Regions from separate parts of the Streptomyces sp. NPDC005803 genome, predicted to be linked through region 2. Evidence: riboswitches for the same ligand, from Rfam matches in the RefSeq annotation. Region 2 holds a riboswitch; each other region holds the start of a gene.
The links. A riboswitch is a leader RNA that binds a small molecule or an ion and turns the genes downstream of it on or off. The one in region 2 is predicted to bind cyclic di-AMP.
Positions count from the first base shown of each region.

Region 1: it holds a riboswitch for cyclic di-AMP, as region 2 does, so the genes downstream of both, ABZ454_RS05545 (transglycosylase family protein) here and ABZ454_RS19685 (C40 family peptidase) in region 2, are expected to answer to the same signal.
Region 3: it holds a riboswitch for cyclic di-AMP, as region 2 does, so the genes downstream of both, ABZ454_RS32100 (M23 family metallopeptidase) here and ABZ454_RS19685 (C40 family peptidase) in region 2, are expected to answer to the same signal.

Region 1 covers NZ_JBEXXO010000003.1:32,252-42,867, reverse strand. Annotated here, with positions in the region: gene ABZ454_RS05565 (SurA N-terminal domain-containing protein) at 1-3, shown strand, start outside; gene ABZ454_RS05560 (nucleoside triphosphate pyrophosphohydrolase) at 36-1,010, shown strand; gene ABZ454_RS05555 (cytochrome P450) at 1,061-2,395, shown strand; gene ABZ454_RS05550 (transglycosylase family protein) at 2,501-3,442, shown strand; cyclic di-AMP (ydaO/yuaA leader) riboswitch at 3,744-3,915, shown strand; gene ABZ454_RS05545 (transglycosylase family protein) at 3,920-4,657, shown strand; gene eno (phosphopyruvate hydratase) at 4,943-6,223, shown strand; gene ABZ454_RS05535 (septum formation initiator family protein) at 6,350-6,820, shown strand; gene ABZ454_RS05530 (DUF501 domain-containing protein) at 6,927-7,472, shown strand; gene ABZ454_RS05525 (Ppx/GppA phosphatase family protein) at 7,586-8,530, shown strand; gene ABZ454_RS05520 (NAD(P)/FAD-dependent oxidoreductase) at 8,977-10,362, shown strand.
Region 2 covers NZ_JBEXXO010000013.1:72,223-81,818, forward strand. Annotated here, with positions in the region: gene ABZ454_RS19675 (ATP-dependent Clp protease proteolytic subunit) at 5-640, shown strand; gene ABZ454_RS19680 (hypothetical protein) at 648-956, shown strand; cyclic di-AMP (ydaO/yuaA leader) riboswitch at 1,260-1,455, shown strand; gene ABZ454_RS19685 (C40 family peptidase) at 1,459-1,932, shown strand; gene ABZ454_RS19690 (LysE family translocator) at 1,966-2,613, opposite strand; gene ABZ454_RS19695 (LysR family transcriptional regulator) at 2,686-3,603, shown strand; gene ABZ454_RS19700 (ATP-binding protein) at 3,625-4,056, opposite strand; gene ABZ454_RS19705 (helix-turn-helix transcriptional regulator) at 4,266-5,126, shown strand; gene ABZ454_RS19710 (DUF397 domain-containing protein) at 5,152-5,358, shown strand; gene ABZ454_RS19715 (8-amino-7-oxononanoate synthase) at 5,385-6,527, opposite strand; gene bioB (biotin synthase BioB) at 6,672-7,847, shown strand; gene ABZ454_RS19725 (adenosylmethionine--8-amino-7-oxononanoate transaminase) at 7,840-9,144, shown strand; gene bioD (dethiobiotin synthase) at 9,146-9,596, shown strand, end outside.
Region 3 covers NZ_JBEXXO010000029.1:70,745-81,360, forward strand. Annotated here, with positions in the region: gene ABZ454_RS32065 (amino acid permease) at 1-550, shown strand, start outside; tRNA gene ABZ454_RS32070 (tRNA-Lys) at 642-715, shown strand; gene ABZ454_RS32075 (penicillin-binding transpeptidase domain-containing protein) at 1,034-2,449, shown strand; gene ABZ454_RS32080 (SHOCT domain-containing protein) at 2,557-2,967, opposite strand; gene ABZ454_RS32085 (hypothetical protein) at 3,149-3,529, opposite strand; tRNA gene ABZ454_RS32090 (tRNA-Met) at 4,021-4,094, shown strand; gene ABZ454_RS32095 (PP2C family protein-serine/threonine phosphatase) at 4,306-5,472, shown strand; cyclic di-AMP (ydaO/yuaA leader) riboswitch at 5,743-5,896, shown strand; gene ABZ454_RS32100 (M23 family metallopeptidase) at 5,908-7,062, shown strand; gene ABZ454_RS32105 (aldo/keto reductase) at 7,325-8,269, shown strand; gene ABZ454_RS32110 (PrsW family glutamic-type intramembrane protease) at 8,283-9,926, opposite strand; gene trmB (tRNA (guanosine(46)-N7)-methyltransferase TrmB) at 10,084-10,616, opposite strand, start outside.

The DNA of each region.
Region 1 (10,616 bases), on a different contig from region 2:
TGAGGACGGTTGGGCGGCCGGGGTAGATTCGCAGGGTGAACGCTGAAGACCCCGGCCGCATCGTCCTGCTCACCGCCAGCCACCGCGTGGCCCCCGGCCTGCTGTCCTGGCCCGCCTGGCAGACGCTGCACGCCGCCGACCGGGTGCACTGCGGGGAACCGGACCAGCCTCAGCTGCCGTACCTGCGCGAAGCGGGCATCACCGTCACGCTCGGCGTGCCCGAGGCACAGGAACTCGTCGACGCGTGCGCCGGCGGCCGGACCGTCGTCGTCCTCACCGGCGGCGAAGGCAACCAGCCCCTGACGGACGGGCTCGCCCGGCTGGCCGGCTCGGGCCGGGTACGGATGCCGAACCTGGAACTCCTGCCCGGTTCGTACGACCTGCCGGGCGCCCGGCTCCTCGATCTGGTCCAGGTCATGGACCGCATCCGCGTCGAATGCCCGTGGACCTCGCAGAAGACCCACGAGGGCCTCGCCAAGTACGCCATCGAGGAGGCGTACGAACTCGTCGAGGCGATCGAGGACGGCACCCGCGAGGAACTGCGCGAGGAGCTCGGGGACGTACTGCTCCAGGTCGTCCTCCACGCGCGCATCGCCGAGGATGCCGACGAGGAGCCGTTCTCCGTGGACGATGTCGCGGCCACGCTCGTCGAGAAGCTGATCCACCGCCACCCGCACGTCTTCGGCGACGAGACCGCCGAGACGCCCGAGGACGTCCACGCGCACTGGCTGCGCACCAAGGCCATCGAGAAGCAGCGCGCATCCGTCACCGACGGCGTGCCGCTCGGCCAGCCCGGTCTGGCCCTCGCAGCGAAACTGGCGAGCCGGGTCCGTACCGCCGGCCTCGACGTAGCACTCCCCGAGAGCGGGAACGGGGGCGACGACATCGGCTACCGCCTCCTCGCCCTGGCCGTGCGCGCCCAGGAGGACGGCACCGACCCGGAGGCCGCCCTGCGCGCCGCGGGCCGCGCCTACCGGGACGCGATCAGGGCGGCGGAGGGGCTCGGCTGAGGGCGGACGGCCACAGGAGGCGCCGGAGGGCTGCGGATAACGTCGGGGGGGTGAACGACCACCCCGCCGGCCGCCCCGCCGAAGCCCCTGCCGGCTGCCCCGCCCACGCGGCACCCACCGCTCCGCCCGCGCCCGAACTCTTCACGTGGGAGTTCGCCACCGACCCGTACCCGGCCTACGCATGGCTGCGCGAGCACAGCCCCGTGCACCGCACCACGCTGCCGAGCGGGGTCGAGGCCTGGCTCGTGACCCGGTACGCGGACGCCAGGGAGGCGCTCGCCGACGCCCGGCTGTCCAAGAACCCGGCACACCACGCCGGGTCCGCGCACGCCAAGGGGAAGACGGGCATTCCGGGCGAGCGCAAGGCGGAGCTGATGACGCATCTGCTCAACATCGACCCGCCCGACCACACCCGGCTGCGCCGGCTCGTGTCCAAGGCGTTCACCCCGCGGCGCATCGCGGAGTTCGAGCCGCGGGTGCAGGAGCTGACCGACCGGCTCATCGACGGGTTCGCCGGGAAGGGGGAGGCGGACCTCATCCACGAGTTCGCCTTCCCGCTCCCCATCTACGCGATCTGCGACCTGCTCGGGGTCCCCCGCGAGGACCAGGACGACTTCCGCGACTGGGCGGGCATGATGATCCGCCACGGCGGGGGCCCGCGCGGCGGGGTGGCCCGCTCCGTGAAGAAGATGCGGGGCTACCTCCTCGAACTGATCCACCGCAAACGGGAGGACCCGGGGGACGACCTGATCTCAGGGCTGATCCGGGCGAGCGACCACGGCGAGCACCTGACGGAGAACGAGGCCGCGGCGATGGCCTTCATCCTCCTGTTCGCCGGCTTCGAGACGACCGTCAACTTGATCGGTAACGGCCTCCACACCCTGCTGGGCCACCCGGAGCAGCGCGAGCGGCTCCAGCGCTCGCTGGCCGCGGGGGAGACGGAGCTGCTGGCCACCGGCGTCGAGGAACTGCTGCGGTACGACGGGCCCGTGGAACTCGCGACCTGGCGGTATGCCACCGAGGCGCTGACCATCGGTGGGCAGGAGGTCGGCGAGGGGGATCCCGTGCTCGTGGTGCTGGCGGCCGCCGACCGGGACCCCGCGCGCTTCGACGGACCGGACACGCTGGACCTTGCGCGGCGTGACAATCAGCACCTCGGCTACGGGCACGGCATCCACTACTGCCTGGGAGCACCGCTCGCCCGGCTGGAGGGGCAGGCAGCCCTCGCCACGCTCCTCAGACGCCTTCCGGACCTGCGACTTGCGGGGGAAGCTGCCGATTTGCGCTGGCGGGGCGGGCTCATCATGCGGGGGCTGCGCACCTTGCCGGTGGAGTTCAGCCCGGGACCGGCGCTCGGTGAAGGTGACACTCTGTCAACTCTGTGACTTTCACGTGATCTCTGCTGCATCGACTTGTGACACACGTTCGAGTCCCGCTAGGTTCACCGTTCGACTCACCAGTCACTCGTCAGTCACACGGAAGGCATTCCCATGGGCTCCGCGAACGGCAGACACCGTCGCCCTCGGCAGGCACCCGCGATCATCGTCGCCGCAGGCGTGACCGGCTCGGCCATCGCCATCCCGCTGCTCGGCGCGGCGGGTGCGCACGCCGCCGACGCCTCGACCTGGGACCGGGTGGCCGAGTGCGAGAGCGGCGGCATGTGGAGCGCCGACCTCGGCAACGGTTACTACGGGGGCCTGCAGTTCTCGCAGGACCTCTGGAAGTCCTACGGCGGCGACTCGTACGCCGAGCGCGCGGACCTCGCCAGCCGCTCGCAGCAGATCGCCGTGGCGGAGAAGGTCCTGGCGGACCGGGGATCGAAGGCGTGGCCCAGTTGCGCGGTCGTCTCGGGCCTCGCCGTGGACACCGGCCTGCCGGGTGTGGACCCGGGCAGCGCTCCGTCCGCGGACCCCGCCGGGAGTGCGGACACGTCCGCGAGCGCATCCCCCGCCGACCCCTCCGAGCACGCCGCCCCGTCGGACGGCGCGACCTCGAAGACGACGAAGCCCGCGGGCGACGCGAAGGGCAAGACGGCCGAGCCGGACGCGTCCGCGTCGTCGCCGGCCACGCCGTCCGCCACGCCCTCGGGTGAGGCCTCCGGGTCCCAGGAGGACGCGGGGGCGCAGGAGAAGGCCGGCAAGCACCGGGGCGCGCCCGCCCCCGAGGAGAGCCGGTCGGCCGGTCTCGGTGGTGACCGGGACGCGGGGCGGCATGCCTCGCGGGGTGACGGTGACGCACGCGACCCTGGCGCCGCGGCTGCTGACGGTACGTACACCGTCCGGGCCGGCGACAATCTCTGGGCGATTGCTGACGCACAGAAGCTGTCCGGCGGCTGGACGGCGCTGTACGAGGCCAACAAGGCGGAGGTCGGCTCCGATCCGGACCTCATCCTGCCTGGCCAGAGCCTCGATCTCGGCGTGAAGGCCGAATGAGCGCGGTCTGATCATCAGCTGAAAACGCCCCCGAAACTGGGGTAGTTAAGAGGCCTATGTCCCACTTTTGACTCAGTGAGACATGGGTCTCTTTGCGTGAACTGGCGCATCTTGTTCCGGAGGCCCCGTCACATCCGCCCCGACCTGCGCAAACAGCGGTTATTCGGATGCGCGTAAGGGCCGTTTATCCGGTATGTCTATCTTTGGTTCTGGGGGTGGAGTGTGTTTACGGTCGGAACCGCTCGCACCGCGGGCCCCATCGACCGTCACGCCGAATCCTGCCGTCGGTCGAAGGGAACAGACGCGTAAAGCGCCGTAGGCAGGAGCGGGGGACCCAGGTAAGCGCCGGGCCCGATCGTCGGGAGACGCATCAGGACCGGCTTGGGGTGAAGTCGCACGCAAGGACGTGCGACCGGGCAACTCACTTGGCCCGAACCCGACAGCTCACCTCGTAGGCGTCGGTGAGGAGAAGTCTCGATGCTGCTCAACAGCAAGGGCAACAAGCACCGTCGCCCGTCCAAGGCCGTCCGTCTCGCCACGCTCGCCGGTGTCGCCGGTGCCGCCATCGCCGTGCCCCTGATGGGCGCGACCGGCGCCTCCGCCGCCTCCGTGGCCACGTGGGACGCCGTCGCCCAGTGCGAGTCCGGCGGCAACTGGTCCATCAACACCGGCAACGGCTACTACGGCGGTCTGCAGTTCTCGCAGTCCAGCTGGGCCGCCGCCGGCGGCACCCAGTACGCGGCCCGTGCCGACCTGGCCACCAAGGCCCAGCAGATCGCCACCGCCGAGAAGCTCCTCGACATGCAGGGACCGGGCGCCTGGTCCTGCGCCGGCGCCGGCAACCTGAGCAACGACGGTGTCGACCCCGGTGTCGGCACCGGCTCCGCCGCCAAGACCGAGACCCCCAAGAAGCAGTCGGCCCCGGTCCAGAAGGCCGAGCCGAAGAAGGCCGAGCGCGCCGAGGCCCCCTCCACCAACCGCTCGGACCGTTCGACCGCCCCCAAGGCCGAGTCGAAGACCGTCACCACCCCGACCGGCAAGAAGGTCGAGAAGGGTGATGGCGAGTACAAGGTCGTCACCGGCGACTCCCTGAGCAAGATCGCCGCCGACCACAAGGTCGAGGGCGGCTGGGAGCAGCTGTTCAAGCTGAACAAGGACATCGTCACGGACGCCGACCTCATCTACCCGGGTCAGCAGCTCCACCTGACGAAGTAGTGGCGATCTCTCCTCGCTGATCACTCCGGCCGCCCCGGCCCCGTGCGCACCCTCCCCCGTGTGCGCCGGGCCGGGGTCGGCCGGTTTCCGCGTCGCTCGTTCAACTGTTGTAGTTACCGGCCAGTAAATTTCTGGTCCTATGCCCTGCTATGCCTGCCCTTGGGTCCTTTTTCGTCCCAGGGGACGGGCGGTCGGCCGACTGAGAGGGCCCAGCCGGTTAGGCTCTTGTCGCAAGGCCAAAGCGACCCTGCACCACCAGTGTCACATTCCAGAAGGAGATGCCTCGTGCCGTCCATCGACGTCGTCGTAGCCAGGGAAATCCTCGACTCCCGCGGAAACCCCACGGTCGAGGTCGAGGTCGGCCTCGACGACGGCAGCACGGGCCGTGCTGCTGTGCCGTCCGGCGCCTCCACCGGCGCGTTCGAGGCCATTGAGCTTCGCGACGGAGACCCCAACCGCTACCACGGCAAGGGCGTCGAGAAGGCCGTCCTCGCCGTGATCGAGCAGATCGGCCCGGAGCTCGTCGGCTACGACGCGACGGAGCAGCGTCTGATCGACCAGGCGATGTTCGACCTGGACGCCACGGAGAACAAGGGCTCGCTCGGCGCCAACGCCATCCTCGGCGTCTCGCTCGCCGTGGCCCACGCCGCCTCCGAGGCCTCGGACCTGCCGCTGTTCCGCTACCTCGGTGGCCCGAACGCGCACCTGCTGCCCGTCCCGATGATGAACATCCTCAACGGTGGGTCGCACGCCGACTCCAACGTGGACATCCAGGAGTTCATGATCGCGCCGATCGGCGCGGAGTCCTTCTCCGAGGCCCTGCGCTGGGGCGCCGAGGTCTACCACACGCTGAAGAAGGTCCTGAAGACCAAGGGCCTGTCCACCGGTCTCGGTGACGAGGGCGGCTTCGCGCCGAACCTGGAGTCGAACCGCGCCGCCCTCGACCTCATCGTCGAGGCCATCAAGGAAGCCGGCTACGCCCCGGGCAAGGACATCGCGCTCGCGCTCGACGTCGCCGCCTCGGAGTTCTACAAGGACGGAAAGTACGAGTTCGAGGGCAAGTCCCGCTCGGCCGCCGAGATGACCGAGTACTACGAGGAGCTCGTCTCCGCGTACCCGCTGGTCTCCATCGAGGACCCGCTGTACGAGGACGACTGGGCCGGCTGGAAGGTCATCACCGACAAGATCGGCGCCAAGGTGCAGATCGTCGGTGACGACCTCTTCGTCACCAACCCGGAGCGTCTGGCCCGTGGCATCGAGGAGGGCTCCGCCAACGCCCTGCTCGTCAAGGTCAACCAGATCGGTTCGCTGACCGAGACCCTGGACGCCGTCGAGCTGGCCCAGCGCAACGGTTTCAAGTGCATGATGTCGCACCGCTCCGGCGAGACCGAGGACGTCACCATCGCCGACCTCGCGGTCGCCGTGAACTGCGGTCAGATCAAGACCGGCGCCCCGGCCCGCTCGGACCGTGTCGCCAAGTACAACCAGCTGCTGCGCATCGAGGAGATCCTCGACGACGCCGCGGTGTACGCGGGCCGCTCGGCGTTCCCGCGCTTCAAGGGCTGACGCGTACTCACGTACGACGAGGCCTGAGCAACCCCGGCGGGGTGAAGTGCCCCGGCCTCCGTCCGTCCCCGCACTCGGTCCCGTACCGTGTGCGGGGACGGACGTGCGTAATGGGGAGGCGGAGACATGGCCGCGAAGGACCGGGACCGGTTCTCCACCGCGACCCGGCTGCGGTTGCTCGGCGAGCAGACCGCAGCCCGCGTGTACCGGTCCCAGAACCGCCGTCAGGCCCGCCGCTCCCGGCTGACCGGCCGGGCGGCGTTCCTGGCCCTGGTCGTCTGCTCCCTGATCGTCGCCCTCGCGTACCCGATGCGGCAGTACGTATCGCAGCGCGACGAGATCGCCGACCAGGAGCGGCTGGCGCAGGAGGCGGAGGCCCGCACCGAGGAGCTGCGTGACGAGAAGGCGCGGCTCGAGGACGACGCCTACGTCAAGCGGCTGGCCCGTGAGCACCTGCACTACCTTCTTCCCGGGGAGACCGGCTACACCGTGGTCGACCCCGACGCGGTCAGGGAGCGCAACGGGAAGCAGGAGGAGACCGACCGGCCGTGGCACTCCAACCTGTGGGACGGCGTCGACAGCGCCGACGGCGGCTGAGCCCCGGCCCCTGTTCCCCTCGCTCCCCTGACGTCGTTCCTCGTACCTCCCCGTCTCCGTCTGCGGAACCGCAGTTCGAGCAGTCCGATCAGAACCCTAGGCAGGCATGGAAACGCCCCCTCCCCAGACCGAGTCCACCGCGCCCACCGACGCGGACATCGCCGCGTTCCAGCAGCAGCTGGGGCGCCCGCCGCGCGGGCTGCGCGCGATCGCGCACCGTTGTCCGTGCGGCAACCCGGACGTGGTCGAGACGCAGCCCCGGCTGGAGGACGGTACGCCGTTCCCGACGACGTACTACCTGACGTGCCCGCGTGCGGCGTCCGCGATCGGCACGCTGGAGGCGAACGGGGTCATGAAGGAGATGACCGAGCGCCTCGCCACCGATCCCGAGCTGGCCGCCGCGTACCGGGCCGCGCACGAGGACTACCTCGCGCGGCGTGACGCCATCGAGGTACTGGAGGGCTTTCCCAGCGCGGGGGGCATGCCGGACCGGGTGAAGTGCCTGCACGTGCTCGTCGGGCACTCGCTGGCCGCGGGACCGGGCGTGAACCCGCTCGGGGACGAGGCGATCGCGATGCTGCCGGAGTGGTGGCGCAAGGGGCCGTGCGTGACGCCGTGCGGCGGGCCGGGCGAGGATGGGGGCGAGGGCTGAGCGTCCTCGCCCGGGGGCTCTGCCCCCGTGCCCCCGCTCCTCGATCGCCGGAGGGGCCTGAGCGGGGCTCTGCCCCCGTACCCCTGCTCCTCAATCGCCGGAGAGTTGAAGACATGACACGCGTGGCCGCCATCGACTGCGGTACCAACTCGATCCGTCTGCTGGTCGCGGACGCCGACCCCGCCACGGGTGAGCTCGTCGAGCTCGACCGGCGGATGGAGATCGTGCGGCTGGGGCAGGACGTCGACCGGACCGGCCGGCTCGCCCCCGAGGCGCTGGAGCGGACCTTCGCCGCCTGCCGGCGGTACGCGGAGGTGATCAAGGAGCTCGGTGCCGAGAAGGTCCGCTTCGTCGCCACCTCCGCCTCCCGGGACGCGGAGAACCGGGACGATTTCGTCCGCGGGGTGCTGGACATCCTGGGCGTCGAGCCCGAGGTGATCACCGGCGATCAGGAGGCCGAGTTCTCGTTCGACGGGGCCACCAAGGAGCTCGCCGGGCGCGACGACCTCGCGAAGCCGTACCTCGTCGTGGACATCGGCGGCGGCTCCACCGAGTTCGTCGTCGGCGACGACCGGGTGCGGGCCGCCCGGTCCGTGGACATCGGCTGCGTCCGGATGACCGAGCGCCACCTCGTACGGGACGGTGTCGTCGGCGACCCGCCCGCGCCGGACGCGGTCGACGCGATCCGCTCCGATGTCGCCGCCGCGCTGGACCTGGCCGAGGAGACCGTCCCGCTCACCTCGGCGGCCACGCTCGTCGGGCTCGCCGGAACGGTCACCACGGTGGCCGCCATCGCGCTGGGGCTCGAGGAGTACGACTCCGAGGCGATCCACCACTCCCGGGTCTCCCTGGAGCAGGTCCGGGAGATCACCGCACGGCTCCTCGCCTCGACCCACGCCGAGCGTGCGGCGATCGGCGCGATGCACCCGGGGCGGGTCGATGTGATCGCCTCCGGGGCGCTCATCCTGCTGGCCGTGATGGAGCGGACCGGGGCGCGCGAGGTCGTCGTCAGCGAACACGACATCCTCGACGGCATCGCCTTCTACGCGGCCCGTTAGAACCCGGCCCGCAGGGGCCCGCGTACGGTGCTCATCGGCACTCCGGCCTGCACCTTTGAGCCGCTCGGAACCGCTTCCCGGGGCCTGTGCGGGCCCCTTCGGGGACCCGGCGCCACGAAGTTCGTGAACTTCTTCACAAGGAATTCGGTCCCCCGGGCCGGACTTCTGCTCCGAACGGGCCCGCAGGGCGGTGGGCGGGGTCACTCGGGCCGCATACGGGACGGTTCCGGGCGCGTTGCGGGAGTGTGTACCGGAGGGGTGGTCCACTGCGTGCGGCGGCTCAAGGTCCAGCTCACAAGCGGTGAACAACGTTCGCCGGGGGGCTGTGGTTCCCCTGCCGGGTCATGACCTGGGTCACGTGGGCGGCGAAGTGTAGCAGAGGGCGGGGCATACCTTGTGAAGGGGCTCACGAGCATGCCCCCCGAGGGGGGTGGATACTCGATGGCATGAGCACCACGGAGCGTCCCAGGATCCTCGTAGTAGGCGGTGGGTACGTAGGCCTGTACGCAGCTCGGCGCATCCTGAAGAAGATGCGCTACGGAGAGGCGACCGTCACGGTCGTCGACCCCCGGTCGTACATGACCTACCAGCCCTTCCTCCCCGAAGCTGCTGCCGGCAGCATCTCGCCTCGGCATGTCGTCGTCCCGCTGCGACGCGTGCTGCCCAAGGCTGAGGTTCTCACCGGCCGAGTCACGACCATCGACCAGGACCGCAAGGTCGCCACGGTCGCGCCGCTCGTCGGCGAGGCCTACGAGCTGCCCTTCGACTACCTGGTCATCGCGTTGGGCGCCGTCTCCCGTACCTTCCCGATCCCCGGCCTGGCCGAACAGGGCATCGGTATGAAGGGCATCGAGGAGGCCATCGGCCTGCGCAACCACGTCCTCGAGCAGCTGGACAAGGCTGACTCGACGACCGACGAGGACGTCCGCCGCAAGGCGCTGACGTTCGTCTTCGTGGGCGGCGGTTTCGCCGGTGCGGAGACCATCGGCGAGGTCGAGGACATGGCGCGCGACGCGGCGAAGTACTACACGAACGTGAAGCGCGAGGACATGCGCTTCATCCTCGTCGACGCCGCCGACAAGATCCTTCCCGAGGTCGGCCCGAAGCTGGGCACCTGGGGCCGGGAGCACCTGGAGTCCCGCGGTGTCGAGGTCTTCCTCTCGACCTCCATGGACTCCTGCGTCGACGGTCACGTGGTGCTGAAGAACGGCCTGGAGGTCGACTCCAACACCATCGTGTGGACCGCCGGTGTGAAGCCGAACCCGGCGCTGGCCCGCTTCGGCCTGCCGCTCGGCCCGCGCGGCCACGTCGACACCTCCGAGAAGCTCCAGGTGCAGGGCACCGACTACATCTGGGCCGCGGGCGACAACGCCCAGGTGCCGGACATGGTGGGCCGCAAGGCCGGCAACCCGAACGCCTGGTGCCCGCCGAACGCCCAGCACGCGCTGCGTCAGGCCAAGGTCCTCGGCGACAACGTCATCTCCGGGATGCGCGGCTTCCCGCAGGGTGACTACAGCCACGCCAACAAGGGTGCGGTCGCCGGTCTGGGCCTGCACAAGGGCGTCGCGATGATCGTCATGGGCAAGGTGAAGATCAAGCTCAAGGGCCGTCTCGCCTGGTACATGCACCGCGGCTACCACGGCATGGCGATGCCGACCTGGAACCGTAAGATCCGGATCTTCGCCGACTGGACCCTGGCGATGTTCCTCAAGCGCGAGGTCGTCTCGCTCGGCGCCATGGAGACTCCCCGCGAGGAGTTCTACGAGGCCGCCAAGCCCGCTCCGGCCCCCGCCGCGGCCAAGCCCGTGGGCGAGAAGGCCAAGGCCTCCTAGGCCCGCACCCGGAAGGAGGGCCCCGGCCCTCCGCTCCGGTCCGCGGATCTCCGTATCCGCGACAGACAGTCGTACGACGCCCGAAGGGGCCGTCCGCCATCCGTGGTGCGGGCGGCCCCTTCGGCGTATCCGGGCAGGCCGGCGCGGCGGCCGGTGGGAGAGGGCGGGGGCCAGCCTCCCGGCGGATGCATGCGACGTACAGGTATTTTGCCGTTCCGTTGCGCGGTAGCGGGATGGGCCGGCCGCCGGAAACT
Region 2 (9,596 bases):
CGTCATGCATCGCCCCGCCGCCCGCCACGTTCTGCCCGAGTTCACGGAGCGCACGTCCCAGGGGACCCGCACGCTCGACCCGTACTCCAAGCTGCTGGCCGAACGCGTCGTGTTCCTCGGCACACCCGTCGACGACACCGCGGCCAACGACCTGGTCGCGCAGTTCATGTACCTGGAGCACGACGCTCCCGACCGGCCCATCTCGCTGTACATCAACTCCCCCGGCGGCTCGTTCGGCGCCATGACCGCCATCTACGACACGATGGCCTTCCTCACCTGTGAGGTGGAGACCTTCTGCCTCGGCCAGGCGGGCGCCGGGGCGGCCGTGTTGCTGGCGGCCGGCGCGCCGGGCAGACGACACGCCCTGCCGGGGGCCCGCGTGGTCGTGCGGCAGCCCGAACTGGCCGAGCCGGTGCAGGGGCAGCCGTCCGACCTGGAGATCGAGGCGCGGGAACTGGCCCGGATGCGCGAGACGCTGACCGGCATGCTGGCCCGTCACACCGGCCGTCCCGCCGAGCAGATCAGCGCCGACACCGAGCGCCACCTCATCCTCGACGCCGAGGGCGCCAAGGACTACGGACTGATCGACCACATCGTGCGAAGCCGCGGGCTGCCCCTGCCCGTGCGCCCCGAGCGGTGAATGCAGGGTGCAGCATCCGGAGTTCGCACCCCTTCCCGCCCTGACCCGCGCCGAGGGCGAGTTCATCGACCGCTACCTGCAAGTCCTCGACCAGGTGGGCCGGATCAATCCGGCCCACGGCGGCGACACCTACGGCGCCCTGCGCGCCGCACAGGCGCTGGCCTCGCACGCGGCCGCGCTGCGGGACGCGCTCGCGTTGATGCACGAGCGGGGCGAAGCCCGGATCCACGCAGTCACGTTGACCCGGGCGTTGCGCGTTCTCGACGGCGAACGGCGCGCCGGGCGGGTCACCGTGCCGCCCGCCCCGCCCAGTTGACCGAGACACGCCTCGACACGCCCGACGTGTGGACCGAATTTTCTCGCTCGTTCGGCGTAGCCGCTCCTTCGCACGAGCGACATCTCGATTTGCGCCTCCGGGGCCGTCGCTGGGCGAGATCTCCCGTTCCGCCGCTGGTACGGGACCGGCGGGCGAGGGCCGACCGCCTCCCGGAAGACCATCCGGCCACCCAAACGGTTCATTCGTGACGAGTGTCACATATGGCCATTTCACCTCGGAAATCCGGCACTCGGTGAGTCAAGATCCCTGGGACGACAAGCCCCCGCCACCGCGGCGGGGCGGTCCGGGCGGACGCCGAGTCCTGCCGCCGTCCGGATGCCTGGTCGACAGGAGTGGATCGGCAGGAGTGGAGGACCCGAGCACAACGGGCCGACCGGATTTCCGGTCGTCCCTCGGGGTGAAGCCGCAACTGCGGCCGGGCGACTTCGCCGGCCCGAACCCGACAGGTCATCCTTCACAGGCGGCTGACGAAGGGTTGCGCATGTCTGCGCAGGTTCATGTCCCGTCACTGCTTGCCCGGGCCACCACGGCCTCGGTCCTGACTCTCGCCGCCGTCGGCGGCAGCGTGTTCGTCCCCGGCGCCGTCACCGACGCCCAGGCCGCGAGTCATTCGATGAAGGCCCTCGACATCGCCGCGTCGAAGAAGGGCTCGCCCTACCGGTGGGGCGCCACCGGGCCCAACCGCTTCGACTGTTCCGGGCTGACGCTGTACTCGTTCAAGAAGGCGGGCAAGAAGCTCCCGCGCACGGCCCAGCAGCAGTACAACAAGACCCGCCACATCTCGTCCTCCAAGCGACAGCGCGGCGATCTGGTCTTCTTCCATTCCGGCCGCAGCATCTACCACGTGGGCATCTACGCGGGCAGCGGCAAGATCTGGCACTCGCCCAAGACCGGGGCCGTGGTCCGCCTGGAGAAGATCTGGACGAAGAGCGTCTACTACGGCCGGGTCCGGTGAAGCCGCTTGCCCGCCCCGGCCCACGCCCGTGCGTCAGGGCAGCAGCGGGCCCGTCACCAGGACCAGTCCCAGCGCGGTGAGTGCCGCGCCGCTGCCGCCCTCGATCGCCCGGGCCGTACGCGGCCGGCGCAGCCAACGCCCGAGCCGGTCCACCAGGAGCGCCACGGCCGGGAACCACATCAGCGCCATCAGCACGACGATCGCGGCGAGCAGCGCGGTCCTGGGCAGCGGCGCGGCCCCGGCGGGCACGAACTGCGGCAAGAGGCTGAGGAAGAGCACGGGCGCCTTGGGGTTCAGCGCATTGGTCAGGAAGCCCTGGCGCAGCGCGCGGCCGGTTCCCTTCGTGGCCCGCCCGCCGTCGTCCTCGGCCGCCCCGGCGTCCGGTGCCCGCCAGGTGTCGCGCCGGGCCGCGCGGAGGGCGCAGATGCCCAGGTAGAGCACGTACGCACCACCGAGGAGCTGGACCGTCCGGAACAGCACCGGAAAGGCCACCAGCACGGCGGCGAGGCCGGCGACGGCGAGCGCGGTGTGGACGAGGAGTCCCCCGGCCACCCCGAGAGCGGTCGCCACCCCCGCCGCACGTGAGGTGAGCGCGTTGCGTACGACGACGGTGAAGTCCGCGCCGGGGAGGGCCACCATAGCGGCGGCGACCCCGACGAAAGCGGTCAGTTGTGCGTCCATGACCCCACCCTGGCCTTCCGGAGCCTTTAGCGTGTACTTGCAATCTCCTGGGCCTGCCAAAAGGAATGCTTTATGTACGATCCGACACGGCTCGCGGCGCTGGTGGCGGTCGCCGAGGCCGGTTCGATCACCCGGGCCGCCACCCGCCTGGGGTACACCGCCCCGGCGCTCTCCCAGCAACTCGCCAAGCTGGAGCGGGAGGCGGGGGCGGCGCTGCTGGTGCGCCACCACCGGGGCGCCCGGCTGACGGCCGCGGGTGAACTGCTCGCCGGGCGCGCCCGGCGGGTCCTCGACGAGATGGATCAGGCCCGCCACGAGCTGGCGGGCCTGGCCGGGCTCTCCGGCGGGCGGCTGCGGGTCGGTACCTTCACCACGGCGGGCATCCACCTGCTGCCCCCGGTGCTGAGCGCCTTCCGCCGGGCACACCCGGACGTGGAACTGGCCGTCACCGAGTACGAGCCGCCGGGCGGGGTGGCAGCGGTGGCGGCCGGCGAGGTGGACCTGGCGCTGAGCCACGCCTATGAGCCGGCCGCCGCGACGACGCTGCCCCCGGGGGTCCTGGCCGAGCCGCTCCTGGTCGAGGAGCTGGTGCTGATCACCGCCGTCGGACAGGTCCTGGCCGACGGCAGCGGGCGGCTCCCGGTGACGGAGCTCGCGGGCCGGCCCCTGATCAGCAGCGCGCCCACGCATCCGCCGCGCCGCGGGGTGGAGAGCGCGCTCGCCGACGCGGGGGCGCTGCCGGCGGTGGTCTGCGAGTCGCCCGGCTATGCGCTGGTGTGCGCCCTCGTCAGCGCGGGCATCGGGATGGCGGTGGTGCCGGAGATGGTGGCGGCGATGTCCCCGACGCCGTTGTCCGTCCGGCGGCTGGAGCCGGCCGCGTTCCGCCGGACGATCTCGGTGGTGCACCGCGGCGACCGCACGAGCGCGGCGGCGGCGACGCTGCGGGCTCTGCTGCGCAGCGGGTTCGGGCGGGCCGCGGCGCCGCAGTGACCGGCGGGCGCGGTGGGCCTGTCAGTTCTGGACGGGTGCGTGCCACGGCAGCGCGACCCAGACGGTCTTGCCGCCGTCCGGGGTGGGGGTGACGGTCAGCCGGCCGCCGTACTCCTTGGCCAGCGAGCGGATGATCACCATCCCGCGCCCGTTGTCCTGCCGCACCGCCGCCGGGAGCCGCTGGGGCCAGCGGGGATGGCTGTCGGTCACCCCGAGGCTCAGTTGCTCGTCCCGCTCCAGCCGGAGGTCCACGGTGAAGGTGGGGGACTGTCCGAAGGTGTGCTGGACGGCGTTGGTGGCGAGTTCCGAGACGATGAGCCGCACGGTGTCCCCGGTGTCCGTGCCCTCGGGCAGTCCCCAGTCGGCCAGTACCCGGGCCACATATCTCCTGGCCGAGGAGACCGAGACCGGTTCGCTCGGCAGAGTGACGCGTGCTTCTTGCCGGTCTGCCATGGCGAGCCGTCCCTTTCCCACCCGGAAGCGACCCCGCGATCGATGGTCCGGGTTGTGCTTCGCGCCAGAGTGCCACTGATGCTGCCCTCTGTAACGGCGATCCGCCAAGATATGCATATATCTGTCGCTCGAAGCGGTGAACTCTTCCCCGGATGCCTCCTGAAGACGCCACACTGTCCGCTCGGCGGCGAGTGGGAGGGAGGCATCACATGCGGCACGGCCCTGCGGTGCGACGCCGCAAGCTCGGGGAGGAGCTGCGGAGTCTGCGCCATACGTCGGGACTGACGAGCCGGGAGGCGGCTCGCCTGCTCGGCTGGCACCAGTCGAAGGTCAGCCGCATCGAAACCGGTGTGAGCGCGGTACGGCCCGGTGACGTGACCCGCCTGCTCGACGCGTACGGCACGGACGATCCGAAGTTGCGCGAGGTCCTGGAGGCGCTCGCGGGTTCGGCGGGCGGCGGGGGCGCGGGGTGGTGGCACGCGTACCGCGGCCTGATCCCGCCGCAGTACCGCGACTTCATCAGTCTGGAGTCACAGGCGCGCACCGCCCGCACGCTGGAGACGTCGGTCGTGCCGGGCCTGTTGCAGACCCCCGACTACGCCCGCGCGGTGACCCGTGCCTCGCTCGACGGGCTGCCGGCCGGTCAGCTGGACTCGCTGGTGGAGGTGCGGTTGGCGCGTCAGGGGGTCCTGCGGAGCGATCCACCGCTGAGGCTGAGCGCGGTGCTGGACGAGGCGGTCCTGCGGCGGGAGGTCGGCGGCCGCCGGGTGATGCGGGAGCAGCTGCGCCACCTCAGCCGGGTGGCGCAACTCCCCCATGTGCACCTGCAGGTGCTGCCGTTTTCGGTCGGCGGCTATGTGGGCCTGACCGGACCTTTCGTTATGTTCTCTTTTCCGAGCACTTCTGATCTGGATGTGGTCGTTCTCGACCATTTGACGAGTAGCCTCTACCTGGAGCGGAAAGAAGACCTCGAGGCGTACAGCTCGGCCTTCCGCACCCTGCAGGCACACGCGCTGTCGCCGGAGCACTCGTTGGACCTGATCGCCGCAATCGACCGCGACGGTCAGTGACCCCGGACTGCCCGAGGGGGGCGTCATGTCGGATTGCCTCGCACAGCACGCGTTACGGTGGCGGCGCAGCAGCCGCAGCACGGGAATGAACAACTGCGTGGAGACCGCGCTGTTCGGCCGTGGACGACTGGCCGTGCGCGACTCCAAGGACGTGTCCAGGCCACCGCTGCGGTTCTCCGCCCCGGCGTGGACGTCCTTCGTCACCGCCCTGAACGGCGGTTCGGTCGGCTGAGCCGGCCGCCGGCCGGCCCCGGCGGGTCAGCCGGCCGGAGCGGTCCGCCCTATGATCGCCACCGCCCGGGCGATCTGCTCGTCCGTCAGGTCGGCCCGTGCGGTCAGCCGGAGGCGGGAGACGCCGTCCGGTACGGACGGCGGGCGGAAGCACCCGACCGCCATGCCGGCGTCACGGCAGTCGGCCGCCCAGCGGACGGCGGCCTCGGCCGAGGGCGCGCGGACCGAGACCACGGCCGCGTCGGGTCTGACCGCGGTCAGACCGGCCGCGGTCAGCTGCCCGTACAGGGCACCGGCGACCGCACGGGCCCTGGCCGCGCGGGCCGGTTCGCGTCGCAGCAGCCGCAGGCTCCCCAGGGCGGCGCCGACGGCGGCCGGTGCGAGCCCGGTGTCGAAGATGAAGGTACGGGCGGTGTTGACCAGGTGGTCGATCACCCGCGCCGGTCCGAGGACCGCCCCGCCCTGGCTGCCCAGGGACTTGGAGAGGGTGAGCGTGGCGACGACGCCGTCGGCGCCCGCCAGGCCCGCCGCGTCGAGCGCACCGCGCCCGCCGCCCCCGAGCACTCCCAGGCCGTGCGCGTCGTCGACCAGCAGGGCCGCGCCCTCCGCGCGGCAGGCGTCGGCCAGTTCCGCCAGGGGCGCGGCGTCGCCGTCGACCGAGAAGACCGAGTCGGTGACCGCCAGCGACCTGCCGTGGTGCGCGTGCAGGGTCTTGCGCACGGCCGCGGGATCGGCGTGCGGCACGACGGCGGTCTCGGCCCGCGAGAGCCGGCAGCCGTCGACGATCGAGGCGTGGTTGCCCGCGTCCGACACGATCAGCGAGCCCCGCCCGGTCAGGGCGGTGAGCGCCGCGAGGTTGGCCGCGTACCCCGAGGACAGCACCAGAGCCGCCTCGAACCCGCAGAAGTCCGCCAGTTCACGTTCGAGTTCGGCGTGCAGGGTGGTGGAACCCGTGACCAGCCGGGAGCCGGTGGCGCCGCCGCCCCAGCGCCGCGCCGCAGCGGCGGCCGCGGCGGTCACCTCCGGGTGCCGGGTCAGGCCGAGGTAGTCGTTGCTCGCGAGGTCCAGCAGTTCCGGTTCGGCGGGCCGCGGCCGCAGCGTCCGGACGAGTCCGTCGTCCGCGCGGCGGCGCGCCTCCTCGTCGATCCAGTCGAACGGGGCGAAGGACATGGTCGGGGTCCCTTTTGTAGGCAGCTCACAGACCCTAACCGGGGGCGCGGCCCTGAATGGTGTGGCAATGCACACACCCCTCGCGGGCGGTCTTGTCCGGTTCCTCCTTGGCTCGGGGCGGTGCCGTACGCCAGGATCGTCGCCATGGACCTCCTGAACACGCTGGTGGACAAGGGGCTGCGGCGCGAGCTGCCGACCCGTGAAGAAGCGCTCGCCGTACTGGCGACCCCGGACGACGCACTGCTCGACGTGGTGGCCGCGGCCGGAAAGGTGCGCCGTCAGTGGTTCGGACGGCGGGTGAAGCTGAACTATCTGGTCAATCTGAAGTCCGGTCTCTGCCCCGAGGACTGCTCGTACTGCTCCCAGCGCCTGGGATCCAAGGCCGAGATCCTCAAGTACACCTGGCTGAAGCCCGACGAGGCGTCGAAGGCGGCTGCCGCGGGGGTGGCGGGAGGGGCCAAGCGCGTCTGTCTCGTGGCCAGCGGCCGGGGGCCGACCGACCGGGACGTCGACCGGGTGTCGCAGACCATCGAGGCGATCAAGGAGCAGAACGAGGGCGTCGAGGTGTGCGCCTGCCTCGGTCTGCTCTCCGACGGCCAGGCCGACCGGCTGCGGTCGGCGGGCGCCGACGCCTACAACCACAACCTCAACACGTCCGAGGGGACGTACGGAGACATCACCACCACCCACACCTACGCCGACCGGGTGGAGACGGTCCACCAGGCGCAGGCCGCCGGGCTCTCCGCCTGCTCCGGGCTGATCGCGGGCATGGGAGAGAGCGACGCGGACCTGGTCGACGTGGTCTTCGCCCTGCGCGAGCTCGACCCGGACTCGGTGCCCGTCAACTTCCTGATCCCCTTCGAGGGGACTCCGCTCGCCAAGGAGTGGAACCTGACGCCGCAGCGCTGTCTCCGCATCCTGGCGATGGTGCGCTTCGTCTGTCCGGACGTGGAGGTACGCCTCGCGGGCGGGCGGGAGGTGCATCTGAGGACGATGCAGCCGCTGGCCCTGCACCTGGTCAACTCGATCTTCCTGGGTGACTACCTGACCAGTGAGGGCCAGGCGGGACAGGCGGACCTCGACATGATCGCGGACGCCGGTTTCGAGGTGGAGGGCGCGGGCACGACGACGCTTCCCGGCCACCGGGCGGACGCGGGCGGCGGTGGCTGCGGTTCGCACACCGGCGGGTGCGCGCCCTGCGGCGACGGCCCGGAGGCGGAGACCGTTCCCGGGGAGGCAGCCGAAGCCCGGACGGCACGCACGGATCTGGTGGCGGTCCGCCGTCGCGGCGCGGGGACGGATCTCGCGCCCAATGCCTGAGCCGCTCTCCCCCGCCGGTCTGCGGGCCCTGGACCGGGCCCACGTCTGGCATCCGTACGGTCCCATGCCGGGCCGGCAGGAGCCGCTGGTCGTGGCGTCCGCGTCCGGTGTGCGGCTGCGTCTCGCCGAACCCGCGCACGGCCGGCACGAGTTGGTCGACGGGATGTCGTCGTGGTGGTCGGCCGTGCACGGGTATAACCACCCGGTGCTGAACGAGGCGGCACGCGGTCAGCTGGACCGGATGAGTCATGTGATGTTCGGCGGGCTCACGCACGAGCCCGCCGTGCGGCTGGCCGCCCGGCTGGTCGAGATCACCCCGGAGCCGCTGCGGCACGTCTTCCTCGCCGACTCGGGATCGGTGTCGGTCGAGGTCGCCGTGAAGATGTGCCTCCAGTACTGGCGTTCGGCCGGACGGCCGGCCAAGCAGCGCCTGCTGACCTGGCGCGGCGGGTACCACGGGGACACCTGGCAGCCGATGTCGGTGTGCGATCCCGAGGGCGGCATGCACGAGCTCTGGTCGGGGGCGCTGCCCCGCCAGGTCTTCGCCGACGCGCCCCCGGACGGCTTCGACGCGGAGCCGGACCCCGCCTACGCGACGCATCTGCGGGACCTGATAGCGCGCCATGCCGACGAACTGGCCGCGGTGATCGTGGAGCCCGTGGTGCAGGGGGCCGGCGGGATGCGCTTCCACTCCCCCGCGTACCTGGGCGTGCTGCGCGAGGCGTGCGACGCGCACGGCGTGCTGCTGGTGTTCGACGAGATCGCCACCGGCTTCGGACGGACGGGCAAGCTGTTCGCGGCCGAGCACGCCGGGGTCTCGCCCGATGTGATGTGCGTGGGCAAGGCCCTGACCGGCGGCTATCTGACGATGGCGGCGACGCTGTGCACGACCGCCGTGGCCGAGGGCATCTCGCGCGGCGAGGTGCCGGTGCTCGCCCACGGCCCGACGTTCATGGGTAATCCGCTCGCCTCCGCGGTGGCCTGCGCCTCGATCGACCTGCTGCTCGGCCAGGACTGGGAGCGGGAGGTCAAGCGGATCGGCGCCGGTCTGCGGGACGGCCTCGCCCCGGCCGGCGAGCTGCCCGGGGTCCGGGACGTGCGGGTCCTGGGTGCGATCGGCGTCGTCCAGCTCGATCACGAGGTGGACATGGAGTCCGCGACGCGGGCGGCCGTGCGCGAGGGCGTGTGGCTGCGGCCCTTCCGCGACCTCGTCTACACGATGCCCCCGTACGTCACCGGTGACGACGATGTGGCGCGGATCTGCCGCGCCGTGTGCGCTGCGGCGCGGGAGGGCTGAGATGAGTGTTCTGGTAGTGACGGGGACGGGCACCGAGATCGGCAAGACGATCGTGACCGCGGCCGTCGCGGCGGCCTCCGCGGGCCGCCGGGTGGCGGTGCTCAAGCCGGCCCAGACGGGCCTGGAGCCGGGCGAGCCGGGTGACGCCGCCGAGGTGGCGCGACTGGCCGGCCGCCATGTGACCGCGGTCGAACTGGCCCGCTACCCCGAGCCGTTGGCGCCCGCCACCGCCGCGCGGCGGGCCGGGATGGCACCGGTCCGTCCGTACGAGGTCGCCGAGGCCGCGGAGAAGCTGGCGGCCGAGCACGACCTGGTGCTCGTCGAGGGCGCGGGCGGGCTGCTCGTACGGTTCGACGACGAGGGCGCGACCCTGGCGGACGCCGCACGGCTGCTGGCAGCGCCGGTCCTGGTGGTGGCTCCTGCCGGACTCGGCACACTCAACTCCACGGCAC
Region 3 (10,616 bases), on a different contig from region 2:
GGTGATCGGCGCCCAGCTCTTCTGCGGCATGGCGTCCGTGACCGCCAACAGCCGGATGATCTACGCCTTCTCCCGGGACGGCGCCCTGCCGTTCTCCCGGGTCTGGCACACGGTCAGCCCCCGCACCCGCACCCCCGTGGCGGCGGTCTGGCTGGCCGCCGCCGGCGCGCTGGTCCTGGGCCTCCCGTACCTGATCAACGTCACCGCGTACGCGGCCGTCACCTCCATCGCGGTGATCGGCCTCTACATCGCGTACGTCATCCCGACCCTGCTCCGCCTCCTGCGCGGCGACGACTTCCGCCCCGGCCCCTGGCACCTGGGCCGCTGGTCCCGTCCCATCGGGATCGTCGCGGTGGTGTGGGTCGTGGTCATCACCGTGCTGTTCATGCTGCCCCAGGTCTCGCCCGTCACCTGGGAGACCTTCAACTACGCCCCGGTCGCGGTCCTGGTGGTCCTGGGCTTCGCCGCCACCTGGTGGTTCGCCTCGGCCCGCCACTGGTTCCTCAACCCGGATCACCCACGCACGCTCGCCCGTAAAACGCCTCGCTGAACGGGGCCGGTTCCACGGCGACGGGGCCCGGCAACCGATACCCGATCGGCGGCCGGGCTACGGCGGGCTATGCTCGGGGGTGATTCGCCGAGGGCCGTTAGCTCAATTGGTCAGAGCAGCGGACTTTTAATCCGTTGGTTGTGGGTTCGAGTCCCACACGGCCTACCTCCGGCGGGGCGGGGTGACCTCCCCGACCTGCTGCTCAGCGCCTCGACCGGCTTCGTCCGGTCGAGGCGCTGCGTCGTTCCCGGCCGGCGGCGGGGTCTTCCCGTCGGACAACGGCACCTTCGCGGTGTTCCTGGCCGTGTCCCCCGCCGATCCCACCCCCGGCGCGCTCTCGGGACCCCGCGGGGCTGCCGCCCGAACCGCCCACGGACGCGGCCCGTTGCGCGGCCGCCGTGTCCGCGTGCTCCTGGTACCAGGACGGCCGCTCTTTCGGCATTCCAGGCCGGTCGGGCGGCGCCGCTTCATAAGGTGATCTTCATGCCTTCGACGAACAGACGTCTCGTTGTCCGCGCCGCCCTTCTCGTGGCGCTCCTCGCTCCGGTCTGGGGATGCGCGAACGGGGACGGGTCCGCCGCTCCGGACGGACCCGCGGACGGCAAGCCCTCGCCCGAGCGCCCAGCCACCCCGGGACTGGGCCGCATCCTCGTCGGCGGCAGGGCGGTCACGGGTTCCGAGCCGTCCGGGAACGCGAAGGTCCCGTACCGGCGCACCTACACCGACGGGGAGTTGTACGCCCCCGTCACCGGATACCGGTCGACGGCCTTCGGAGCCGCCGGCCTGGAAGGCGTGTACGGCGACGAGCTGACCGCGGGAGTCTCCGGCGGCGGCCGGACGTCGGGCGACGTGACGACCACCATCGACCCCTCCGTCCAGCGGGCCGCGATGGAAGGGCTGAGGGGCCACAAGGGCGCCGCCGTCGCGCTGGACGCCGGAACCGGGCAGCTGCTGGCCGTGGCGAGCACACCGTCGTACGACCCGGGGCGGTTCAGCGGCAATACGACGGCGGACACCGAGGCGTGGAAGCGGCTGATGCGGGACCCGGACAAGCCGATGCTGAACCGGGCGCTGCGTGAGGCGCTGGCGCCGGAGGGGACGTTCGGCGTCGTGGTGGCGGCCGCCGCGCTGGAGCGGGGCCTGTACGCGTCGGTGGACGACAGCACGCGCAGTCCCGCCCCCTACACGGCGCCGGGAAGCGCTTCGGAGTTCTCGGACGATCCGGCGCACTGCCGGAACGCGTCCATCCGGAACGCCTTGCGTCACGGGTGCCACAACGTCTTCGCCGCCATGGCCGTGGAGATGGGGCAGCCGGCGGTGGCCGCCATGGCGGAGGCGTTCGGCTTCAACGGGGAAGAACTGCGCACCCCTGTCCGGCTCGAGGCGAGCGTGTACCCCCGAAGCGGTGTGAACGGGGCCGACGTGGCGTTCGCGGGGGCCGGTCTGGGGGGCGTCACCGCCACACCGGTGCAGATGGCCCGGGTCGTGGCCGCTGTCGCCAACGGCGGGGAGCGCGTCGACCCCCAGATGGTCGCGAAGGTGGTGCGGGCCGACGGCAGCGTGGTCAAGCCGGCGGAGGATGCCGCCAGGCGTGCGAAGCGGATCATGCGGCGCGGGACGGCGGAGCAGCTCCGGTCGGCACTGGAGACATCCGCTGCCGGGGCGCGCGCCGGAGGCGGTACGGGCGCGGTGATCGGCGGAACGTCCGGTCGGGTCACGCCCAGTCCGTCGTACGGGGACGGGGCGACCGCGTGGTTCGTGTCGTACGCCCGGACGGGCGAGGGAGGGCTGATCGCGTGCGCGGTGCGGATCACCGATGCGGACGGCGGGGCCGGGGAACCGGCCGGTTCGGCGCCGGCGGTCCGGGTCGCGGAGCTGATGGGCCGGGCCACCGCGTGACTCGGTGACCGCTCGCCGGTGTGCCGGCCGGCTTCCGCATGTCCCTACGACGGCGGCGCCGGTGCCCGCCGTGGGCGGGAGGGCGCCGGCGCCGTGGGTGCGGGTGGTCAGACGAGGAGCTTCGTCTTCGCCCGCAGGTACTCGTCTTCCGTGATCGCGCCCTTGTCCCTGAGGTCGGCGAGTTTCGACAGGTCCTCCACGTGGCCGGTCTTCGCCGCGCCGTGCGCGTCGGACGTGCCCGCGGCGTCCCTCACGTACGCCTTGAAGGCCGCGTCACGTTCCTTCGCGTCCTTGATGTCGCGCTGGCCCATGGTTCTGCCGCGCGCGATCACGTAGACGAGGACGCCGAGGTACGGCAGTACCAGGGCCAGGATCAGCCAGCCCGCCTTGGCCCAGCCGTTGAGGTCGTCACTGCGGAAGATGTCCGTGATGACCCGGAACAGCAGGAAGAGCCACATGACCCAGAGGAAGAACCAGAGCATGGTCCAGAACAGGTTGAGCAGGGGATAGTCGTCCATCGGTCCACTCCTGGCGCCGCGTCGAATGACTGGGTCTGCGTCGATATGACTGAATCTGAAATAAGTCATATCACCGCATTCCTGCATGCGCCCGTTGGAGTTTCCCTTGTTCCGCCGGGGGGGGGGGAGGGGAACGGGCGGGCGCGCGGGGTGCGGACCGGTGCGGCGTGGAGTGAGGTGGCTACTTCTCCGGTACGGGGGTGGCGGCGGCCGCGTCGGCGGAGCGCTCCGTGGGCTCGGGGTCGGCCGGCCGCGGGACCGTGGAAGCGGGCGTGGTCGCCGCCTGGGCCGCGCGTGCGGCCTGCGAGGTCTTGCGGCTGTGCGCCAGGATGCCTATGAAGCCCGCGATGAACCCGCTGATCAGGCCCGATACCGCGTGGTTGGCCGCGTTGACCGATTCGCTGTCCGGCAGACCGATGGCCACGTAGTTCACCGCCGCACTCATCACCGCGCCCATCAGGCCGCCGATGAGACCGCTGATGACGGCGCCGCGTACGGGGGAGGGCGGGGTGGCCGGGGTGGCCGGGGCGGGGGCAGGGGCGGGGGTGAGCGGTGCGGTCATCGTCGAGGGCCCTCCAGACAGGCTGCGATGAGAGACCGGGAGCGGCTCGCGGGGCGCGGCGACATGCGCGCTCCGGGACCGGCTCGCCCGGGCAGCCCGCCGATCCGGGGGATGCAGCAGTTACCTTGCGGCAGAACACGTGTTCCTTGCAACACCTTCTCGTTTTCGCCACTTTGAGGGCTCGGGGGAGATCGCCCGAGGAGGCGGTGATGTCTCTGGGCCCCAACGGGGCTGCTGTGTCGGTTTGTTCGGGCCCGCTGACGCCGATCCCCGGCCGGTCAGCGGCGGTTGAGGGGTGGTGGACGCGGAGGGCGGGCACCGGACTGACCTGGACAGGTGCGCGGACGCGGGGCCGGTCGGCGGGCCGCTCCGGGTGCGGGTGGCGCGGGACGCGGGGCCGGTCGGCGGGCCGCTGCGGGTGCCGGTCGCGTGGGCGTGCGCGCCGGGTGGTCATGAGTGCGTCGAACATGCCGTAGAGTTGTGTTCACCGACGCGGGGTGGAGCAGCTCGGTAGCTCGCTGGGCTCATAACCCAGAGGTCGCAGGTTCAAATCCTGTCCCCGCTACTGAAGGTTCAGGCCCGGCACGCATGCAGCGTGCCGGGCCTGAGTCGTGTGTGCGCCGTCGGCCCGCCGGGTCGCCCGGCGTGAGCCGCATGCCGCGTACGTCCCCCCATTGGCCGATGACGAGTCGCCCCGCGACCCCGTTGCGGGAAGCCTGGAGGGTGGTGCGCGGTACCGTCCGCGGCCGTGGATGCACGGGGTAGGAGAACAAAAGGTGGGGAAGCGGGAGGAGCGGCGGCGGAGGCGTGCCGGGGGTGTGCGGACCCGCCGGTTCGTCCGGGCGCTGCCTGCGCTGATGATCGCCGGGGGCGTGCTGTTCGATGCCGCCAGCCCGCCCTCCTTCACGGCCGTCCCGTTGTTCGCGGCGGCTCCGCTGATCGCCGCGCCGTTCTTCTCACTGGCCAGCACGGTCCGTACCGGTGTCGCGGCGCTGCTGGCGGTCGCCGCGCTCCGGCTCTACAGCGGCACCCTCTTCCAGGTCGTGCCCTCCATCGAACTGCTCACGGTCCTCACCGTCTCCGTCCTCGCCGTCGTGATCAACGGGGTCGTGCGGCGCGGCAACGAGCAGCTGGCCTCGGCCCGCGTCATCGCGGAGACGGCCATGCGGGCGGTGCTGCCGACGCCGTCCGACCGGATCGGCGGGCTGAGCGTGGCCGCGAGGTACGAGGCGGCGCAGGCGGACGAGTTCGTCGGCGGCGACCTGTTCTCGGTGACGGACACCCCGCAGGGGGTGCGGCTGGTGGTCGGGGACGTGCGCGGCAAGGGGCTGGACGCCGTGGAGGCGGTCGCGGTGATCATCGGTGCCTTCCGGGAGGTGGCCGAGGACGAGGAGACGCTGGAGGGGGTGGCGGGGCGGCTGGAGCGTGCGCTGGCGCGGGAGTCGAGCCGGCGCGGCGGCCTCGACGCGGTCGAGGGCTTCATCACCGCCGTGCTCGTGGAGATCCCGCCGGGTGCGGACCGGGTGCGGATCGTCAACCGCGGTCACCCCGAGCCGCTGCTGCTGCACACGGACGGGGCACTGGAGGTGCTCGGCCCGTCGGTGCCCGCGCTCCCGCTGGGGATGGACCTGGGGGTGTGGCCGGACCGGGCGGACGAGTGGGACCTGCCGGCCGGCGCGACGCTCCTCCTTTATACGGACGGCCTCTCCGAAGCCCGTAACGCCGAAGGCGTCTTCTACGACCCCGCCGAGCGGCTGCGGGGGCGGATCTTCCCGGGGCCCGAGGAGCTGCTGTCCGCGCTGACCGACGACGTGCGGCTGCACACGGGCGGCGAGTCGACGGACGACATGGCGCTGCTCGCGGTCGCGCGGCCCGCCGAGGGCCAGCCCGTCCGGCGCAGGACCGTGAAGATCGTGGGCTTGGGCGGCGGCGGCCCGGCCTGAGCCCCGCGGTGACCGGCGGGGTGGGAGCGGTTGTCCACGATGCCACCGTCCGTGACCGAAGGACACCGCTCCGCATAACATTTGACACAACGTCAGAAAACGGGTGACGCCTGAGGGGCGATCAACTCGTCCGATTCCACCCGGTTGTGTCCCGTAAAGTCCAGGCCAAAGACGTGAACGATCAGTGGGAACAGCTTGGATTCGGACCCTGGTGTCTATTAACGTTCGATAACGCAGCGCGGTTGTCCCAGCCGCCGTCAGTGGCGGCACCGTGCGCGAGCGCCGAATTCCGCAAGGGAACCGGGGAACCACCTACATGGGGTGAATCGGGCAACTCTGTCCTGTGACGAGGCAGAGGTACCCGTAGGAGACCTTCCTGCTCCGAACCCGTCAGCTAACCCGGTAGGCGAGAAGGAAGGAAAGGAGTGCGCCCCCGTGGCGTCCAACAAGCCTGCCCCCGAAGCTCCCTCACGGTTCGGGTCCGAGTACGGCGATGACTTCGCGACCCGGCCCGCCACCGCTCTCACGGAGTGCGGGGCCGACTACGCGACCGACTACGGGACCGATCGGGGCAGCGACTTCGGAAACGACTTCCGCGCCGATGCGGCCGGGCCCGACCGGACCTGGGAGGAATGGAATCCCACCGAGGAGTCCGTCCGCCCCGTCCGCGGCAAGCACCGCGTCGCCAAGCAGCGCAATGGTCTGGCCCGCAGCTCCACCGTCCTCGGCGTCGGCGTCATCGCGGCCGTCGGTGCGGGTGGCATGGCCACCGCCCAGAGCAAGCCGCCGGTCTCCATCTCTCTTCCCGATTCCATCGCGGACAATCTCCCCGACGCCAAGTCCCTTCCGGGCGTCGGCGCACTCTTCTCGAGCGGGTCCGAGGCGGACGAGGCCGCGACCGCTTCCGCCCCGCTGACGAGCGCCGGCATCACCACCGCCGAGGCCGAGCAGGGCACCACCGACGCGGGTGAGGCGCTGCGCGCCCGCATCCTCCAGCAGGCCGAGCAGCAGCAGGACGCCGCCGACGCCGAGGTCAAGGCGGCCGCCGAGAAGGCCGCTGCGGAGAAGGCCGCCGCCGAGGCGAAGAAGCAGCAGGACGCCGCCGAGGCGAAGATCGCCGCGGAGAAGAAGAAGGCCGCGGAAGAGGCGAAGAAGAAGGCGGAGGCCCTGCGCCTCGCCAAGCTCGCCGCCAGCTACGCCATTCCCACCTCCTCGTACACGATCACCTCGACCTTCGGTGAGGCCGGATCGATGTGGTCCTCCGGCTTCCACACGGGCCTCGACTTCGCCGCGCCTACCGGTACCCCGATCAAGGCCGTCCACACCGGCACGGTCAAGTCGGCCGGATACTCCGGCTCTTACGGCTACCGCACGGTCCTGGAGCTGGAGGACGGCACGGAGGTGTGGTTCTGCCACCAGTCCTCGATCGACGTCAGCGTCGGCCAGAAGGTCACGACGGGTGACACCATCGGACGCGTCGGCGCGACCGGCAACGTGACCGGTCCGCACCTCCACCTGGAGGTCCACACCGCGGACGGCACCGGCGTCGACCCGATGACCTGGCTGCGCGCCCGGGGCCTGACGGTCTGAGACCGCCCCGCACGCCGCTTCGTTCTCCGGCCCACGCAACCCCGGCAGCCCTGACGCTCACCCCCGACGTCAGGGCTGCCGGTCCGGCCGCCGATCCGTCGCCCAGACGCCCTGGCTCCTCGTCTGCCCATCTGCCCGTCTGCCTGCCCGAAGGACCGGCAGGGCACGGTCCACGGTCGACGAGATCGGCCGACGTCGTGGTCGCGGAATCAGGTGTACAAGGCATGGAATAGCGGAACCGGCGGAATCGGTTGTTCCCTTTATGACTTCTCTCCGAAAGCTCGGCTCCTCCGGCCTCCAGGTCTTCCCGCTCGCGCTCGGGGGCAACGTCTTCGGCTGGACCGCCGACGAGGCGCAGTCCTTCGCCGTCCTCGACGCGTACGCGGCGGCAGGCGGCAACTTCGTCGACACCGCCGACTCCTACTCGCACTGGGTCCCCGGCAACGAGGGCGGCGAGTCGGAGACGCTCATCGGCAAGTGGCTCGCCGCACGCGGCAACCGGTCCGACATCGTCGTGGCCACCAAGGTCGGCGCCCACCCCGCGCACAAGGGGCTCTCCGCCACCACCGTCAAGGCCGCCGCCGAGGAGTCGCTGCGCCGGCTCGGTACCGACCACATCGATCTCTACTACACGCACTTCGACGACGAGACGGTCCCGGTCGAGGAGATCATCACCGCCCTCGACCAGCTGGTGAAGGACGGAAAGGTCCGCGAGATCGCCGCGTCCAACATCAGCCCGCAGCGGCTGCGCGCCTCGCTGGACTTCTCCGAGCGCGAGGGTCTCGCCCGGTACGTGGCCCTGCAGCCGCACTACAACCTCGTCTCCCGTGACACGTACGAGGGTGAGCTCCAGGACACCGCCGCCGAAGCCGGGCTCGCGGCCGTCCCCTACTTCGCCCTCGCCTCCGGGTTCCTCACCGGCAAGTACCGTCCGGGTACGGCCGTGGACAGTGCCCGCGCGGGCAGTGCGGGCACGCACCTGGAGTCGGAGCGGGGGCGGAAGGTGCTCGCCGCGCTCGACAAGGTGGCGCGGGAGCGGGATGCGGAGATCGCGACCGTGGCGCTGGCGTGGCTGGCCGCCCGGCCGACCGTCGCCGCACCGATCGCCTCGGCCCGTACGGTCGAGCAGCTTCCCGCGCTGGTCGCCGTCGCCGGTCTGCAGCTCACGGACCAGGAGCTGGCCGAGCTCACCGAGGCCTCCGCCTGACCCTCCGCCGCCCTTACCGCGGTGGGTCGGTGTGCGGCAGGTGGGGCCGGTCGTACGCGGAGTCGTACGGCGTGGGGCTGTACGGCCCGGGGTGGTGCGGAGCCGGGTTGTACGGCGGTGCGCTGTAGGGCTGCCCGGCGTACGGGTTCCCGGGGTGCGGGTAGGGGGCGTGGCCGCCGTGGGGCCGGTACGTCCCGTGGGCCTGGTCCTGGTACGGCCGGCGCATCGCGGGCACGTACCGGGGGCGCAGACGGCCCGTGGCGTGCGCCGCGTACGCCAGGGCGGGGCCGGCGGTCTCCCTGCGCTGCCACAGGTGGTGCAGCAACTCCCGCTCGCGTTCGGCGAAGTCCGGGCCCGCCGTGCCGCGGCGGGCCTGGCGGCGCAGAAAGGCCAGCGAGGTCGCGAACGACTCGTACTCGGCGACCGTACGGGCCGCCGCCCTGCCCCGGGTCCGCACTTCTTTCAGCGATGTGGCGGGTATGCGGGCGTGAGCGGGGTGGAAGGCATGCGCCGGGCGGGAGGCGTGGTCCTGGGGCCTGCCGTACGGGGCGCCGGCCGCCGCCGCCCCCGCGCGTTGGCGCGCGACGTCCCTGGCCATGCCCCGGGCCCGCATCGAAGACAGGGCGGCGGGTTCGGCGGGGGACAGCCAGCCGGCCTCGGCGTACACCGGAAGCTCGACGCCGAGGGTGCGCAGTTCGCGCAGACGGGCCCAGATCGCCAGCCAGGTCACCAGCCCGAAGGCCGGGACCATGAAGGCCCCGTACACGACGTAGAAGCCGTACGGGCCGAACGAGGACGACCCGTTCCACAGGGCGTGCATGCCCATGGCGAGGAGCAGGCCCAGGAGCGGAGACGCGATGCGCCGGACCCGCTGACGGCGCGCACTGCTCGCGGCGATCCCGAAGCCGATGCCGGTCAGCACCGTGAAGAGCGGATGGGCGAACGGCGACATCACCGCGCGCACGAAGAACGTCGCCGCGGTCACGGCGGCGAAACCCGACCCCGTCTGCTGGTCCTCGCCGAAGGCGTTGCCCAGGTAGAGGATGTTCTCGGTGAAGGCGAAACCCGTCGCGGTGAAGCCCGCGACGACCACACCGTCGACGATCCCGTCGAAGTCCCGTCGCCGGAACAGGAAGAGCAGGAAGACGGCCGCCGCCTTGGCGCTCTCCTCCACGACCGGCGCGATGACCGTCGCACCGAGGGTGTCCGCGCCGCCCGGGTCGGCCGTGGCGGTGGCGATCCACCGCGTCGCGAAGGAATTCGCGAGGATCGCGACCAGGGCGGCCGCACAGGCGCCCCAGGCGAAGGCGAACAGCATGCTGCGCCACGGGCCCGGTTCGACCCGGTCCAGCCAGCGGAACGCCGTCATCAGCACCGGGACGGGCAGGACGGCCAGGCCCAGACCGACGAGGAACCCCTGGGTCCCCGTCTGGTCGCGGACCAGCGCGAGGATCACCAGGCCGCAGAGCGCCAGCACGGTGAAGACGGCGACGACGCGGAACGTCCTGCTCCGCCACAGCATGCCGACACGGCGCGGGTGATAGCGCCACTGGCTCCGGTCCGGCACGGCAGCCAGGACCTCGCCGACGAGGTGCTCCTCGAGCACCGGGACGGCCGGCTGCGACTGCCGCTGCTGCTGGACAGACCCGTCGGACATTCCACGACCCTAACGAGCGGGACTGACAACGGCCATGGCGCGTGGGCGGCGCCCGCCCGGACCGGTGCGGGCCGCCCGCCGGCCGGCCGGTGCGGGCCCGTGCCCGGTCAGCCGGGGGAGCGGGCGCCGACCTGTGTGCGGGCCGTGGGACGCCCGCTCAGTGGCGGGCGAAGAGCAGGTCATGGACCACGTGGCCCTTGTCCAGACCCTGCCCCTCGAACCGGGTCAGCGGCCGGAACGCGGGGCGTGGTGCGTAGCCGCCGTCCGCCGCCGTGTTCTCGAAGCGGGGGTGCGCGGTCAGCACCTCCAGCATCTGCTCGGCGTACGGCTCCCAGTCGGTCGCGCAGTGCAGGACCGCTCCGGGCTTCAGCCGCCGCGCCGCCAGGTCGAGGAACTCCGGCTGGATCAGCCGGCGCTTGTGGTGGCGCGACTTGGGCCAGGGGTCGGGGAAGTACACCCGCAGCCCGTCCAGCGCGTCCGGCTCCAGCATCTCGCGCAGCAGGATGATCGCGTCACCGTTGGCGACCCGGATGTTGGACATGCCGTTCCGGTCCGCGAGACCGAGCAGATTGCCCTGCCCGGGGGTGTGCACGTCGACGGCGAGGATGCCGGTGCCCGGGTCGTCGGCGGCCATCTGCGCGGTGGCTTCGCCCATGCCGAAGCCGATCTCCAGGACCACCGGGAGCCCGT